DNA from 2 places in the Psychrobacter sp. PSP genome. Region 2 is predicted to be linked to the other one. Evidence: riboswitches for the same ligand, from Rfam matches in the RefSeq annotation. Region 2 holds a riboswitch; the other holds the start of a gene.
What was found. A riboswitch is a leader RNA that binds a small molecule or an ion and turns the genes downstream of it on or off. The one in region 2 is predicted to bind thiamine pyrophosphate.
Positions count from the first base shown of each region.

Region 1: it holds a riboswitch for thiamine pyrophosphate, as region 2 does, so the genes downstream of both, HL061_RS10465 (ABC transporter substrate-binding protein) here and thiC (phosphomethylpyrimidine synthase ThiC) in region 2, are expected to answer to the same signal.

Region 1 is NZ_JABLTF010000020.1:136,068-144,493, reverse strand. It holds gene HL061_RS10480 (YeiH family putative sulfate export transporter) at 1-1,054, shown strand, start outside; gene HL061_RS10475 (cold-shock protein) at 1,243-1,452, opposite strand; gene HL061_RS10470 (YbaN family protein) at 1,686-2,111, opposite strand; TPP riboswitch at 2,671-2,788, shown strand; gene HL061_RS10465 (ABC transporter substrate-binding protein) at 2,940-3,836, shown strand; gene HL061_RS10460 (DUF262 domain-containing protein) at 3,939-5,045, opposite strand; gene HL061_RS10455 (hypothetical protein) at 5,048-5,626, opposite strand; gene HL061_RS10450 (valine--tRNA ligase) at 5,993-8,426, opposite strand, start outside.
Region 2 is NZ_JABLTF010000017.1:79,500-87,925, forward strand. It holds gene pstB (phosphate ABC transporter ATP-binding protein PstB) at 1-578, opposite strand, end outside; gene pstA (phosphate ABC transporter permease PstA) at 806-1,681, opposite strand; gene pstC (phosphate ABC transporter permease subunit PstC) at 1,772-2,725, opposite strand; gene pstS (phosphate ABC transporter substrate-binding protein PstS) at 2,935-4,107, opposite strand; TPP riboswitch at 4,400-4,555, shown strand; gene thiC (phosphomethylpyrimidine synthase ThiC) at 4,802-6,928, shown strand; gene HL061_RS07980 (fructose bisphosphate aldolase) at 7,003-7,893, opposite strand; gene HL061_RS07985 (hypothetical protein) at 8,071-8,426, opposite strand, start outside.

The sequences.
Region 1 (8,426 bases), on a different contig from region 2:
TTTGGCTGTGGTACTGATCGGTAGTGCATTCTGTCTATGGTTAGATACGCGTTTGGATGCGTGGTCGAACGGACGTATCGTTGGCTTATCCTCTTTAACGCTCGCGATTTTGCTGGGTATGGTCTTGGGCAACACCGTCTATCCAAATTTTGCTGAACGCTTAGGTAGTGGAGTCGCTTTTGCAAAAGGTCAAATTTTACGACTTGCGATCATGTTTTATGGGTTCAAGCTGACCATGACGCAAGTGGCGAGCGTTGGTATGCCAGCGATTATGACCGATGCTCTCGTCCTGACGTCAACCTTTATACTGACCTATTGGATCGGCACCAGATGGCTAAAAGTCGATAAAGAAACCGTTATACTCATCGGCTCAGGCGCGAGTATCTGCGGGGCGGCGGCTGTCATTGCTGCAGAGCCAGTGGTCAAAGCTCAAGCACATAAAGTGACTATTGCTGTGGCGACGGTCGTGGTCTTTGGCACCATGTCCATGCTGCTCTATCCTTTTCTCTATCAGCTTGGTTGGTTGCAGCCTTGGCTTAGTGCCCAGCAGTACGGCATGTACACGGGCTCAACCGTACATGAAGTGGCGCAAGTCGTGGTCGCAGGCAATGCCATCAATACTGAGATTGGCGACACTGCTGTCGTGACCAAAATGATACGGGTGATGATGCTCGCACCTTTCTTACTTGTGCTCTCATTTGCGCTAACCAAAGATCGCTCCGTAGATAATGCCGCTATAGAACATGAAGGTAGTAAAAGCGAGACAGCATCATTTATGAGCCGCGTCAAGCAAGTCAAAGTGCCATGGTTTGCGTTTATTTTTATCGGTATCGTCTTATTACATACTTGGGTGCCAATGTCTGCAAGCATTGAGCGTAGTATGGTGAGACTAGATGACGTACTGCTTACGATGGCGATGTTTGCGCTAGGTCTAACCACGCATCTAAGCGCGATCAAGCAAGCTGGCGTCAAACCTCTGGTATTGGGTGCGGTGATGTTTGGCTGGTTGATATTGGGCGGTGGTCTGATCAATATCGGTATTAGCTTTATATAATAAGTCAATTGCTCATGCTTATTGACTTACCTCAGTACCCAGTACAAAAATGCCTCTAACTATCCATATAGTCGGAGGCATTTTTATATCTGTCGTTTCATTTAATACCAAATCACAGACGAAAAAAAAAAACGAACCCTAAGGTTCGCTTTTTTACATCTTTTTATCTATCTGTCTATAAAGACAAATTAGATAGCAACGATGTTATGTGCTTGTGGGCCTTTTTGGCCTTGAGTTACAGTGAACTCAACTTCTTGGCCTTCAGCCAAAGTTTTGAAACCTGAGCCTGAGATTTCGCTGTAATGAGCGAAAACGTCTGCGCCGTTTTCTGGAGCGATGAAACCAAAACCTTTAGCTTCGTTGAACCACTTAACTGTACCTTTTTGAACGTCTGACATAGTCATAACCCTGATATTTAATTTATTTGTGGTCTAATAGACCGATAACGCTTGCAAATAGCTACTGAACGATAAATATTAAAACGAAGGATTATAACTAATACTACGAGGTAATGATTTGGTGCAGAACTGCTCTTAAGCTTGGATGTATTATAGGGGGAACATCCTAGTATCGCAAGCCTTATCTCAGGTTTTATGTAACTGGACTTAACTATTGCCCTATATTGGCGACTTTATTTGGCATTTGGCAGACGAAACAAATAGACGGCAACCCCGCTACAGACCAGTGCTACCAGCCATGCCGCCCATGTCATATCAGCGGGCAGACGATAAAACAACATGGCAGTCGATATCGCCATCATGATGGTCGCAAGCCACTTAGCATAGAGCGGTACTGCATGATTTTCTTCCCAATCACGGACGTATTTGCCGAAGTATTTGTGATTGATCAGCCAAAAATGAAAGCGCTTAGAGCTACGCGCCCAGCAGCCTGCTGCAAGTAGTATAAAAGGCGCAGTCGGCATCACAGGCAATAAAATACCGATAATCCCTAAGACAAAAAACACCCAGCCAAGCGTCACAAAGGTCCAGCGTATCATTGGACTTCTAGATTGGTTGGTCTTAGGCCTATGATAAAACGCTTTTTTATTATGGGTCATATAAGTGATGTCGATGGACGGTGCGGTGAATGATTTTGGTAGCCATCAAAAGTATTTACATAGCTACTTGTATGAATAACCAAGCATGCAATATCACCAAAAATTGTACAAGCCCATTTATACAAGCTTTTTGCTATCGATCAGTATCGTTGGTTAGTGATTGGGTAAGTACCAATGACAAATACTGCGCTCTTCTATTAACACGTCGATTGCAAGCGCTTATAAGATTGAAAGCGCTTATAAAAAGCCAACACAAATGTGAACTGTTATAAAGGGCGGTTAACGAGCGTCAGTCATCACCTTTCATTGTCATTCCTTGTACGCTTGCATCGCCGCTTACAAGTCGTCTATAGTAGAACCTCAATAAAATTGATGCAGCATAGGAAACGCGCTCGATTAAATGCTACTTTTCTTGCTTGCTGTGACTGCGTCTCCAGAGGCTGCGAAAAATAGCGTTTAATCTTGCTATACCATTTTTATAATGGTTTCACTATATGATGATGCAGTAGCTATCGATAATAGCCATTAGCAGTACTGATCAAAAATAATGCAGCACCACTTAACCTTGTCGGGGTGCTTTGCTTTTAACCTTGTAACGATTGTTAAAACCATCGCTGAGACACACCCGTGAACCTGAAGCAGTTAGCACTGACGTAGGAAACAAGCATGACAGACCCTAAGCAGTCTATAAATAAGAGAAATCTCTACCTGACGCGCTGATCTGATAGCGCCTTACATGTTGAGATTTTGCCTTTCTTGTTTTGCCTTTTTTGTTTTGTTTAAACAGCATCAGTCTGATTGTTTTCTATCATTAATAAGGAAACAACCATGCAGCCGACCACCAAATTGACCCTTACCCTCGAATGGTTCTTAAACCCTGATCACCTACCTTTTATCGCGGGTATGACCACAGGCGCATATGAGCAGGCAGGGCTAGATATCACTATTATCGAGCCTGATGACCACTATGATGGCTTTGCTGAATTGCAAAACCAAAGTATCGATCTGCATGTGAATGAGCCGATTCATCTGTTTGAGCATTACGCGCCGAATCTGCGTGCGCTTGGCTGTTTTTTTGAGACCGATGGCGGCATATTGATGCAGCAGTCCAGTATGGATAAGCTCAAAAACAATCAACCGATTCGCATTTGCACCCCTGCTGCTGAAGAAAAAACCAATCGTATTGGCTTTGAGATATTAGCGCGCTATGCCAAAAAAAATGGCTTCACTATCAGCCGTGACAATGTGAGCTTTGTACAAAAAGACTTTTACCATATAAAAAACCTGCAAGAAGACCCAAGTCTCGATGGTGCATGGCTGTGCTTTTATAACTTTGAAGGGGTTGAGGCGACTCATGAAGGGCTAGACTTTACGTTTATCGATCAGCATCTGTCACCTTATCCGAACTTTTCGGCGTTAGAAATCCTCACAACTGATGAGATCTATAGCGCGAAAAAAGACGCGATAGATACTTTTATCCAAGTGACAAATCAGATGACAGAGCTGTGTAAAAATGAGCCTGAGTCTGCGCGCCGCATGTATTATGACTATAGTAAAACTGAGGCGGATACGCTGATGGATGCGATTATTGATAATACGTTAGGCAGATTGATTACACCGATCACACCTGATGCGAGTAAGTGGCAAGAGCTACGCGAGATGCTGGCCGAGATCGATATTGTGACGTTGACTGATGAGCAGTACCAGTCGCTGTGGGCATTGTAGATACTTTAGAGTTTAAGATATTTTAAGTGATAAAAAACCGCCATAGTGTTTGGTGTGGCGGTTTTTGTTATCAGCTTAAATTTTCATATAGTTTTAATTATGTTAATCCTTAAATGACTCTTCTTGTATGTCTGGTATGTTCAAAATATATTTCATAATTATTTTGTGTCTACCTCTTCTTTCCTTGAGATTATTAACTCCCTCTTTAGCCCAAACCATATATTCATGATCATATACATCCAAACTGTCAAATTGGTTCAATATTTCACTAAATTTCGATATATCCAAGCTATCTAATTCACTATAATTAGCAAGAGCAATGAACAATGAGAACATATTAGCTTTGTTAAACCACATTGATTTATCATCTAACTCAAGTCTTAGATAGAACTCAGCTACTTTTTCAAATCTATTTACAATCTCATCTTTCATATTGAAGTCTTCCAAGTAAAGCAACAGGTATTCATCTACTTTATCATTTCTAGTATAAAAACCTGCTAAATATGTAGAGACAATATTCAAGGTGTACTGAAGATTAACTTTTCTAGAAATTTCTCTTATAGAAAATATTCTTTCATCAGTAAGTAATTTTTGTATGTTCTCACAGCTATTTGTTTTATCTCTAGCCCAGTTCAAAAAGCTTTCTGGTATATTAGGGTCAAGTTTGAAATCTTCATTATCTTTATCAGCTAAATTTACATCTATTTGATTACATAGCATTTGACACACTAGCATGAAATAAGATGCACCGTATTCAGAAGCTTTTTTCTCTATACCAGTAAGAGAGTCTGAAGTTCTATTAATTCTTTGGAATATATCCAATAGTCTAGGGTCAGTATTTTTAATATCTAGCTCACATACTGGTATCTCATATTTGAAGAAATTAGCTTTTTCATCTTCGCTAAAATCTTTGAAATATCTACCATCTATATGATATTCGTTATTTACAAAAGAAACAATCGCATTAGACCTTTGTTGACCATCAACAATACAGGAGGTCGATATCATTCTTTCCACGTCAATCTCCCCCTTAGAAATAAATATCAATGGAAAGGGATAACCATCTAGAACTGTTTTAATTAACTCTTTTTTATTAACCTCTCTCCAAACGAGATTTCTTTGAAAATAAGCATTAGTAATTAGGTTTCCATTTTTTATATCTCTAACAAGATTAATTAGCTGAACTGACCTGATTTGATAGGCTATCACGATTACTCCCTAATAAAATTATCTGTTTTCCAACTGTGCAAACCGTTTATTTGCTTTTGCTTAAAATTACTTTCCGACATATAGAAACAACAAGAAATACTTGAGAAAAGATCTCTATAATTGATTGATAAACTATCAAAAAAACTAGTTAACTCACTTTTTAACTCAATATTAGGTAAGAAGTTATAATTAATCATACCTAACTTAATACCATACTGATACCTTTCTAAACACTCCTTACTCTGAAACAGATCTCTTCTAGAATAATTTCTAGTTTCAGTCAACACTTTATTAAAGATTCTACAATACATCTCATTGTTGATAATGGCTAAATCAAGATCTGACTCTCCTGGCTTATACGGTTGCCCGCTTTTTAAGCTAAACCCTATCTTTGCCGATCCACAAACTAAAATATCATTTATAGGAACATCAAACTCAAGACTAACCTTGTTAAGTATATCGTCAGCTTTAACTAAGTCATTAAAAGCAAATGTAGGGTGTACTATAAAAAATCTTCTAACTATGTCATCTAAATCCATATCGTTTTGAATGCATTCAGTCAGCTGCTCTTTGTATTGCATAAATAATCTTCTTGTTCAAATAAATATGTCGTGGTCAAGAGTATCTAAAGAAATTATAGCTTCAAAAACGATTTGTTAATAGAAAAAACATACTATTGTTTATCTTTGTAATCTCTGAGCCAGACCAGTTGATAATATCGCCTCATACATCGTATACCTACCTTTTATTTAGGTGGTATGAGAAGCATTAGATTGTCTTATCAAGTATAAAATAACAAATTTCTATAATTATGTTGTTTACTAGTGTAGCTTGTCATTCATCACAAATAAACTACTTCTTACCTATTCGTATCATATCTTCCAATCAAAAAACGCCTCCATTACAGAGGCGTTTTTTATCATTATTAGATTATTACAACCGTTTCATTACAACGCCTTCAACTGCTCCATCTGCGCCGTCATCGCGGTCAACTGCCCCTCTAACTCAGCCAGTTTCGCCTTCTCGCTTTCGACCACTTGCGCTGGTGCTTTACTGACAAAGCCTTCATTGCTCAGCTTACGCGAGATACCTTCGGCTTGCTTTTGTAGCTTATCAAAAGATTTACCCAGACGTTTTAACTCAGCGGTTGGGTCAATCAGCCCTTTCATGGGTACAAGGACGCGTAGCTGGCCAACCATGCTCGATGACGACAGTGGCACTTCATTGCCTTCTTTGACGATATCCAAACTCTCAACTTTGGCAAGCGCTTTGAACTGGTTTTTGATACGTGATAGACGCGCTTCTTCATCGGCAGAGACGTTTTGTAAGAGTACTGGCAGACGTACGGCGTTACCCAGTTTCATCTCACCACGGATGTTACGGACGCTAGCAATCAGCTCTTGTAACCATGCCATATCCGCTTCGGTCTGCTCACTGATTTGGCTGGCTTCAGTTTGTGGATAGTCAGCGACCACGATGCTGTCGGTGTTTTTGCGACCCAGTAGCGGCGCGATGGTCTGCCAGATTTGCTCAGTCAGATACGGCATGATTGGATGGCTAAAGCGTAGCGCCGTCTCTAATACGTGCAGTAGTACATAGCGGATTTGCGCTTTACGCGCATCCGTCACCGAGTCATCATTTAGGCTGGCTTTGGCAAGCTCCACGTACCAATCACAGTACTCGTTCCAGATAAACTCATAGATATCTTGGCTGACCATATCGAGACGATACTGGGCGAAATGCTGATGAATGTCTTTGATACTAGAGTTCAGACGACTCATGATCCATTTTTCTGGTAGTTCCCATACGTCAGGGTTCGCCGTTTGGTCGATAGGCTTGGCATTGCTGTCACCATCGACACAGTTCATTAGGACAAAACGGCTGGCGTTCCAGATTTTATTACAGAAGTTACGATAGCCCTCAACGCGTTTCAGATCAAAGTTGATATCGCGACCGGTACTGGCTAATGAGGTAAAGGTAAAGCGCAGCGCATCGGTACCGTAGGCTGGGATACCCTCTGGGAACTCTTTACGTGTTTGTTTTTCAATCTTAGCCGCGTCTTTTGGATTCATCATATTGCTGGTGCGTTTTTCGACCAGCGCTTCTAAATCGATACCGTCGATTAGATCGATCGGATCTAAGACGTTACCTTTTGATTTTGACATTTTTTGACCGTTGCCATCACGGACGAGACCATGCACATAGACGGTCTTAAACGGCACTTGCGGCGTGCCGTCTTCGTTTTTGACAAAATGCATGGTCAGCATAATCATGCGCGCGACCCAGAAGAAAATAATATCAAAGCCCGTGACCAAGACGCTAGTTGGGTGGAAAGTCTCCATCACGCGTGGATCGGCGTTGACGTCTGCCCAGTCAAGCGTACTGAACGTCCATAGACCCGAGCTGAACCACGTATCGAGCACGTCATCATCTTGGCGCAATACCACATCATCGCTTAGGTTGTATTTAGTGCGTACTTCCGCCTCATCACGCGCGACATACACCTCACCTGTCGCATCGTCATACCATGCAGGGATACGATGACCCCACCACAGCTGACGGCTGATACACCAGTCTTGCAGATCGGTCATCCATGCCATATACATGTTTTTGTACTGGGCAGGGACAAACTCGATGCTGCCGTCTTCTACCGCGTCAATCGCAGGCTTGGCAAGCTCTTTGACCGCGACATACCACTGATCGGTCAACCATGGCTCAACGATCGTACCGCCACGCTCAGCGCGCGGGGCTTTAAGTGCGTAGTCCTCAATGTCTTCTAGCCAGCCCTGATCGCCTGCTTGCTCAACAAGGAACTTACGCGCGGCAAAACGCTCAAGTCCGGCGTACTCGCTAGGCGTAGTCTCTAGCTCTGGCTCACGTGTCTGCAAATCAGGATAGACTTCCATCGCTGGCAAAATGTTGGCGCGCTCATCGAGAATATTGATGAGTGGCAAGCTATGACGACGACCCAATTCATAATCGTTAAAGTCATGCGCTGGGGTAATTTTGACACAGCCTGTACCGAAGTCGCTCTCGACATAGTCATCAGCGACGATAGGCACGACGCGACCCGTGATTGGTAAAGTAATGGTTTTGCCGACCAAGTGTGCATAACGCTCATCGCTCGGATTGACGGCAACAGCAGTATCACCAAGGAGTGTCTCAGGACGGGTGGTGGCGACAACCAGATAGTTTTTGCCATCTTGAGTGGTTAGGTCTTTATCGGTGAAATGGTAGCGAAAATGCCACAAGCTGCCTTTTTCATCGTGGTTTTCGACTTCAAGATCTGACAGCGCAGTTTGGAATTTTGGATCCCAGTTGACCAAACGCTTACCACGATAGATAAGACCATCGTCAAACAGGCGTACGAATACTTCTTTT
Region 2 (8,426 bases):
TCTTCGATAGCGCCCGTCGAGATAGGGTCAAGCGCAGAGGTTGGTTCATCGAGCAGCAATATTTCAGGCTTGGTTGCGACACTACGGGCAATACACAGACGCTGCTGCTGACCACCTGATAGCGACAGGCCGGATGCTTTTAGCTTATCTTTCACTTCTGGCCATAGCGCCGATTTTTTTAGTGCCCACTCCACGCGATTATCTAGCTCGTCTTTGCTGAGCTTCTCATAGAGTTTGACACCAAAGGCAACATTGTCATAGATCGACATGGGAAACGGGGTTGGCTTTTGAAATACCATACCGACCTGCGCGCGTAGCAAGTTGACATCGATGTCTTTGCCCAAAATATTGCGCCCATCAAGGTTGATAGCGCCCTCTGCACGCATTCCTGGATACAGATCATACATGCGGTTAAAGGTACGTAGCAGCGTCGATTTGCCGCAACCTGACGGACCAATGAACGCCGTTACTTTCTTTTCTGCGATATCGATATTGATGTTTTTTAATGCCTGAAAATCATCGTAGTAAAAGTTAAGATCGCGGACTTCCATTTTTGCTTTGGGCATGTTTTTGGGCATATCATGAATACTTTGCTTGGTGAAGTCAGCAGTATTGGGTTGCTGCGATTGCGCACTATGAGACGTGGTTCTATTTAACAAGCTGTCTGTTGTACTGTTAAAGCGATCAGCCGTTGTTTCTGTGCGGGCTTTGCTTACGACATCATTCATAATATTATCCAACCTAGCTTAGTGTATTTCGTATAAATATAAGTAAATACTTGGTATCTTTGCAGCGATATCTGTCTTTATTTGACCTGACCGCGATTGCCAATAAATCTTGCCAAAATATTCAATACCAAGACCGACGCTGTGATCAGCAGCGCGGCTGACCATGCCAGTGTGTGCCAATTATCATAAGGACTCATCGCAAACTGATAGATGGTATTGGGTAAGTTGGCAATTGGCTGACCCATATCGGTACTGAAATACTGATTATTGAGGGCGGTAAATAGTAATGGCGCCGTCTCACCAGTGATACGAGCAAAAGCCAAAAGTACCCCTGTCGTCAGTCCCGCTTTGGCAGCCTTGATAGTCACTTGCGTCACCATTTTCCACTTGGGCGTGCCAAGTGCATAAGCCGCTTCGCGCAAGCTATTGGGTACCAGATTCAGCATATTCTCTGTGGTACGTACGACGACTGGAATGACAATCAATGCCAATGCCAATGCGCCTGCCCAACCAGAGAAACTTTGACCTTTGACCATTAAAGCATATATAAACAGACCAATGACAATGGATGGTGCCGATAATAAAATATCGTTCAAAAAGCGCGTCACTTGGCCAAGCATACTGCCTCTAGAAAACTCAGACAAATAAATACCAGTCATAAGCCCGATGGGTGCGCCGATGAACAACCCTGAAAACGCCAGCATGGCAGAACCCACGATCGCATTGCGCAAACCACCTGGACTCATCGGCGGTGGCGTGTCAGCGGTAAAAATTGGCAGCTGCACCATGCCTTGGAAGCCTTCAATAAACAGCGTCACCAAGATCCATGATAACCAAAATAAGCCAAACACCATGGCTGACATGGCAAACCCCAAACCCAGCTTATTCATCCAGCGACGTTTGTTGTACAGACTCTTGTTGTAACGCCCCACGCTGCTTGGCTTGGTGGTCATGGGCGCATTCATCGCATTGTTAGCAGCCATACTATTTATTTCCCATATCTTTTATCAATATCAATCGAGATCCAATAACCATGCTTAGGCTTATCGGTTACCTGCTTTGTGATCCATGCGCATGAGCATCAGTTTGGCCAACGACAGCACGATGAAGGTGATAATAAACAAGATTAAGCCCAGATGTAGTAAAGATGCTAGATGCAGCTCACTTGACGCTTCGGCAAACTCATTGGCCAATGCTGAGGTGATGGTCACACCAGAAGTAAATAGACTTGGGCTGATATTGAACGCATTACCGATCAAGAAAGTCACTGCCATGGTCTCACCGAGCGCACGACCCAGTCCCAAAATCACGCCGCCAACGACACCCGCTTTGGTATAAGGCAAGATAATCTTGAACATCACTTCCCACGTCGTCGCACCCATACCGTAGGCCGACTCTTTGAGTAGATCTGGCACCACAGAGAAAACATCACGCATGGTGGCAGCGATAAAAGGGATAATCATGATGGCAAGTACCAAGGACGCGGTAAACATCCCTAGTCCCATGGGTGCGCCTGTAAACAGCTTACCGATGATAGGTAGCGGGCCCACATGCTCAATAAACCATGGCTGAATATGCTCACCAAAGAAAGGCGCAAAGACAAACAAGCCCCACATCCCATAAATGATAGAAGGAATACCTGCCAACAGCTCAATGGCAATGCCAAGCGGTTTTTTGAGGAACTTTGGACACATTTCGGTCAAAAATATCGCAATACCAAAACTGACTGGTACAGCGATAACAATCGCGATAAATGACGTCACCAAGGTGCCATAAATAGGCGCGAGTGCCCCGTACTCATTGGAAACCGTATCCCAATTATTACTGCTATAAAACCCCAGACCAAACTCTTGGATACTCGGCCACGCCCCAACAATCAGAGACACCAAAATGCCCCCTAACGATAGGAGGACGAGTATGGCAAACGCTTTGGTAGAATTGACAAATAAAGCGTCGTAACGTTTTTGTTTAGCCAGTTGGGACCTTAAGTCTGTCATAAGTGTCTCAGCATTGAATGGGTGAATTCAAAAAATCAGGGTGTTCATTTCGTTTTATGACAGCAAACGCAACTTGACTAATGATTATCGTGAAATATAGCGATTAGTGTTTTGGTCAAATTTGCTGTGATAAAACCTCTCAAACCACTACCGGAGAATAGTGGCTTAAGAGGAAATCAAAAAGTCATTAAGCAGCTTGTACAGATCGTTTATTGCGCTGGCTTATAAACAGGCTGTCCATCGCTACCTTTGACCTCATTCCATTTCTCTTTGAATAGAGCCACTGCTGTATCAGAGAATGGGACATAGTCTAGCGCCATGGCATCATCATCACCTTGGGTATACGCCCAGTCAAAGAAGTTCAACACGCCAGCGACTTGCTGAGGATTCTCTGGTTGCTTGTGTACTAAGATGAAAGTAGCAGCAGCGATTGGCCATGCTTGATCCGTCTCAGAGTTGGTGATGACTTTATAAAAGCCTTCTTGTTGTGACCAATCGATGTCACCAGCGGCGGCAAAGGTTTCAGCAGATGGCTGCACGATATTGCCCGCGGCATTTTTAAGCGCGGCATGTGACATGTTGTTTTGCTTGGCGTAGGCATACTCCACATAGCCGATAGAGTTTTTCATGCGGTTGACGTAGCTTGAGACGCCCTCATTACCTTTACCACCTGCACCAGTCGCAGAGGTTGGCCACTTGACCGTTTTATCAACCCCAACGCTGTCTTTCCAATCTGGTGATACCTTGGCGAGATAATCGGTAAAGTTAAACGTCGTACCTGAACCATCTGAGCGGAATACTGTGGTGATGGCGGCATCTGGCAAAGTCAAATCTGGGTTCAAGGCTTTGATCGCAGGATCATTCCAGTTATTGATTTTACCCAGATAGATATTGGCTAAGGTTTCACCATCTAGCTTCAACTGACCTGGCTCAACGCCATCGATGTTAACGATTGGCACAACGCCACCAATCACGGTTGGGAACTGGATAAGACCAGACTCTTCAAGCTCTTCAGGTGTTAATGGCGCATCAGAAGCACCAAAATCGACGGTTTTTGATTGGATTTGTTTGATACCACCAGATGAGCCAATAGATTGATAGTTGACTTGGCCACCTGTGGCAGCGTTATAGTCAGAAGACCATTTGGCATAGATCGGCTGCGGGAATGATGCGCCTGCACCTGTGATATTCATGGCAATGTTTTCAGCAGATTTGAAACCCGTGTCAGCAGAAGGCGTTGCCTGAGTCTGCGTGGTGGTTTCAGCCGTGGTAGCGGCGCTACTGGTCGTATCAGCAGCTGGTTCTGCCGTTTCTGTTGACTTATTACACGCCGTAAGCATTAATGTACAACTAACGGCCACTGCTAATAACGAATAACGCATGTAGGACTCCTGAAATTTAACAACGATATAAAAAAGCATTGTTTGTGACATGAGCGTTATCTTGCCAAATCTTTATGACAGTTTAATGACAACCTCTCAAATCCTGCATTCGCTTTACACAATATTTAGCAATCGCCTCTAAGTATCAGTAATATCAAGGAATTTTAATTACTATCAATAACTCCTGTTCTTTGTATCCATGCTAAATAGCAAAATAAGCGCCTGATATTTTCATCCAAATTCCATTAGCCGTTAACGCAGAATTTTGTTAGTATGAAGAAGATTTACAACACTGACAGACTCGGGGTGCGATGTAGCATTGGCCTACTTTATTAAACGTTTATAGTTAAACATTGATAAAAGTAGCCACCTATCTACATTCGCTGAGAGATCACCCGCCGAACCTGATGCGGTTAGTACCGACGCAGGGAAGTCTTAAGCACGTTGTTATTGATGACAACGGACGCGTAAAAATACTTTTTTATCATCGCTATTGTCTAACGATGCACGCCGCATACGTAGATAACGAGAGAAGATAGAAAGCGGCGTCCACTATTTGATGACCATTAACCGCGACAATTTCTTTGCTCGCTGTTAGGTGTTGATAATATAAATTTGTCTGAATGACGAGTGTTTGCCCCGCAGCTACTGGCGGTGTTGCTTTTATTCAAAAACCAACACGCTAGGACAGCATATGACTATTTCAAACAGCAGCTCTTTTGACAATGCCTCTTTAGACAGTGCCTCAGCGCCATCACAAGTCCAAACGCACAACCCAGCCGATAACATACCTCTCGTATCAGACACCAAAGCCGATAAAAAAGCCGACGCGCTAAAGACACCTGCCCACCGCGCCGCCAGTGATGCACGCTTTGAAGAAGACGCGCGCGACTTACACCGTATCCTACCCGCCTCGCGCAAAGTCTATATCGAAGGCTCACGGCCTGATATTCAAGTACCGATGCGTGAAATCAGCTTAACGGATACGCCAGTTGGCGGTACGGGTGATAAGGATGGCGAGCACAATCCGCCTTTTTATGTGTACGATACTTCAGGCGTGTACACTGACCCCAATGTCGAGATTGATCTGACCCGCGGTCTACCCAAACTGCGTGAAAACTGGATCGCCGAGCGCGGTGATACCGAGCAACTAAGCGGTCTGTCTAGCTCATACGGGCAAGCACGTGCTCGTGATATCAGCACTGCCAACCTCAGGTTTGCTCATATTGACAAACCGCGCCGTGCCAAAGCAGGGAAAAACGTCACTCAGATGTACTACGCGCGTCGCGGCATCATTACCCCTGAGATGGAATATATTGCGATACGTGAGACGCAAAAGCAGCATGAACTGACTGACATGCGTCAACATGAGGGTGAGAGCTTCGGTGCCAATATGCCCAAAATTATCACCCCTGAGTTTGTCCGTGATGAAGTAGCCGCTGGACGTGCAATTATCCCCAACAACATCAACCACCCTGAATCTGAGCCAATGATTATCGGGCGCAACTTTTTGGTAAAAATCAATGCCAATATCGGCAACTCAGCGCTCGGCTCATCGATTGATGAAGAAGTCTCCAAAATGACATGGGCCACGCGTTGGGGCGCGGATACCATCATGGATTTATCGACGGGCAATCACATTCATGAAACTCGTGAATGGCTAATCCGCAACTCTCCTGTGCCGATTGGTACCGTACCGATTTATCAAGCCTTAGAAAAAGTCGATGGCGTCGCTGAAGATCTGACGTGGGAGATATTCCGTGATACCTTGATTGAGCAAGCCGAGCAAGGTGTGGATTACTTTACCATTCACGCAGGCGTCCTGCTCCGCTATGTACCGCTCACCGCAAAGCGTTTGACAGGTATCGTCTCACGCGGCGGCTCTATCATGGCGCAGTGGTGTCTGGCGCATCACAAAGAGAGCTTTTTATACACGCATTTTGAAGATATCTGCGAGATTATGAAGCAATACGATGTGGCGTTCAGTCTAGGTGATGGCCTACGCCCCGGCTGCTTGCAAGATGCCAATGATGAGGCGCAGTTTGGCGAACTACGTACGCTTGGTGAATTGACCAAAGTGGCATGGGAGCACGACGTACAGGTGATGATTGAAGGCCCTGGACACGTGGCGATGAACCGTATCAAAGAAAACATGGACTTGCAGCTTGATCTGTGTGCGGACGCGCCTTTCTATACCTTGGGCCCATTAACGACTGACATCGCCCCGGGTTATGACCATATCACCAGTGCGATTGGTGCGGCGATGATTGGCTGGTTTGGTACCGCGATGCTATGCTATGTCACACCAAAAGAGCACTTAGGGCTACCAAACAAAAAAGACGTCAAAGACGGCATTATTACCTATAAAATCGCTGCACACGCCGCCGACCTTGCCAAAGGTCACCCTGGTGCACAGGCGCGTGATAATGCGCTATCCAAAGCGCGCTTTGAATTCCGCTGGGATGATCAGTTCAATCTGGCGCTCGACCCTGATACCGCGCGCGAATATCACGATGAGACCTTGCCAAAAGATGCGCATAAATCGGCACACTTTTGCTCTATGTGTGGTCCGAAGTTTTGCTCCATGAAAATTACGCAAAACGTGCGTGAGTATGCAGCAGGACTGGACAAAGATGCCGCCAATAAAAAGGTAACGCCGCAATCAGGCGACTTAAGCGATGATGATCATTTGATCAAAAAAGTCGATACAGAACTGGTCGGACAAGTAGGCGAAGCCAGTGCTGAAGAAGTCCGTCAAGGCATGGCTGAGATGATGGAAAAATACAACAAGGAAGGACGCCAGTTATACAAAGAGGTATAAGCTTTTTACTATAATAAAAAAGCCCAAACCTGACTATCAGGTTTGGGCTTTTTTAGTTTATGTATTTAGTAATATCAAACCTTCGACGCCTGATAAATCTCCTCAATCGACGTATTGATGGTATCGGCAAACTCTTCATCGCTTTGCTGCTTACTCAACCCTTCGGTAAAGGCGCGCGAGAAGCTGGCAATCATACCGGGGTTTTGTTTGAGCTTCGCGCACGCATCAGTGCGGCTATAACCACCAGATAGCGCCACGACTTTGAGCACTTTTGGATGGTCGACCAGTTCCTGATAAAATCCTGCTTCTTCGGGCAATGTCAGCTTGAGCATTACTTGCTGTTCGTCATTTAAGCGTTCCAGATTACGCAAAATATTGGCTTTTAATAGCACTTCGCAATCATGCTTTTGGGCACTATCAATATTGACCTCTGGTTCAACGATTGGCATCAAGCCTTTTGAGATGATTTGCTTGGCCACATCAAATTGCTGCTGTACAACGAGCTCAATACCATCGACATTTGGCTCATAAATGACTGAGCGCATCTTGGTACCAAATACTGGATAGTTCTTGGCTTTATCTAGCAACAGATCTAGATTAGGCATCGGCTTCATGACTTGGACGCCGCTCATCTGCTCCGCCAAACCTTTATCTACCTTCAAGAATGGAACGATTTGCTTGTCTTCCCACAAATAGTTGGCGGTCGACTTACCATTGACGTCACGCTCCATGGTATCTTCAAATAAGATCGCACCAAGCACACGCTCATTGTCAAAACAGTCGCACGTCATGATACGGGCACGCATCTCATGCACCAAATCAAACATGGCCTCATCATTCTCATACTCATCGCCGCTGATGCCGTAATTCTCTAAAGCCTTTGGTGTGCTGCCACCACTTTGGTCGAGCGCAGCGATAAACCCTGAACCGTCTTTTATGCGCTGCAACTGATTGTCGTATTCCATTGAAAGTACATCCTATTTTTATTGAGTGAAATTAAACATTATAAATCAAGCTTTCTATCACCTATATAAGGTCTGCTATTTGTAGATGACCTTATCATAGGATGATAAGTATGCCTATATAGAAAACGTGACAACTTTGCTAAAAATTCTACTTTATCCTTCCTTGGACAACTTATCTCACGCCAAAAATAAGACGCCCACACAGCATACTGCAAGTAGCAACCCCACCAAATTGATGCGATTGAGTCGTTCTTTAAACGCGCCCACTCCGATCAATGTGGCGACTGCGATGACACCCACGTTCATCCCCGTAAACACAATACTGGATGAATCGGAGAGCACTTGATGGGCTCTGACATAAGCATAAATATTACCCATGTTGAGCGCGCCAAGTAGCAATCCAGCGACAAGGGCGTCTGCCTGCCAGCGCACCCGAGTGACGAGCAGATAGACGAGTAATAATAAACCTGCGACTCCAAAGCTCACAAACAGTGTCAACGGAAAAGCAGTACCCTGCTTGGCAACCTGCTTAA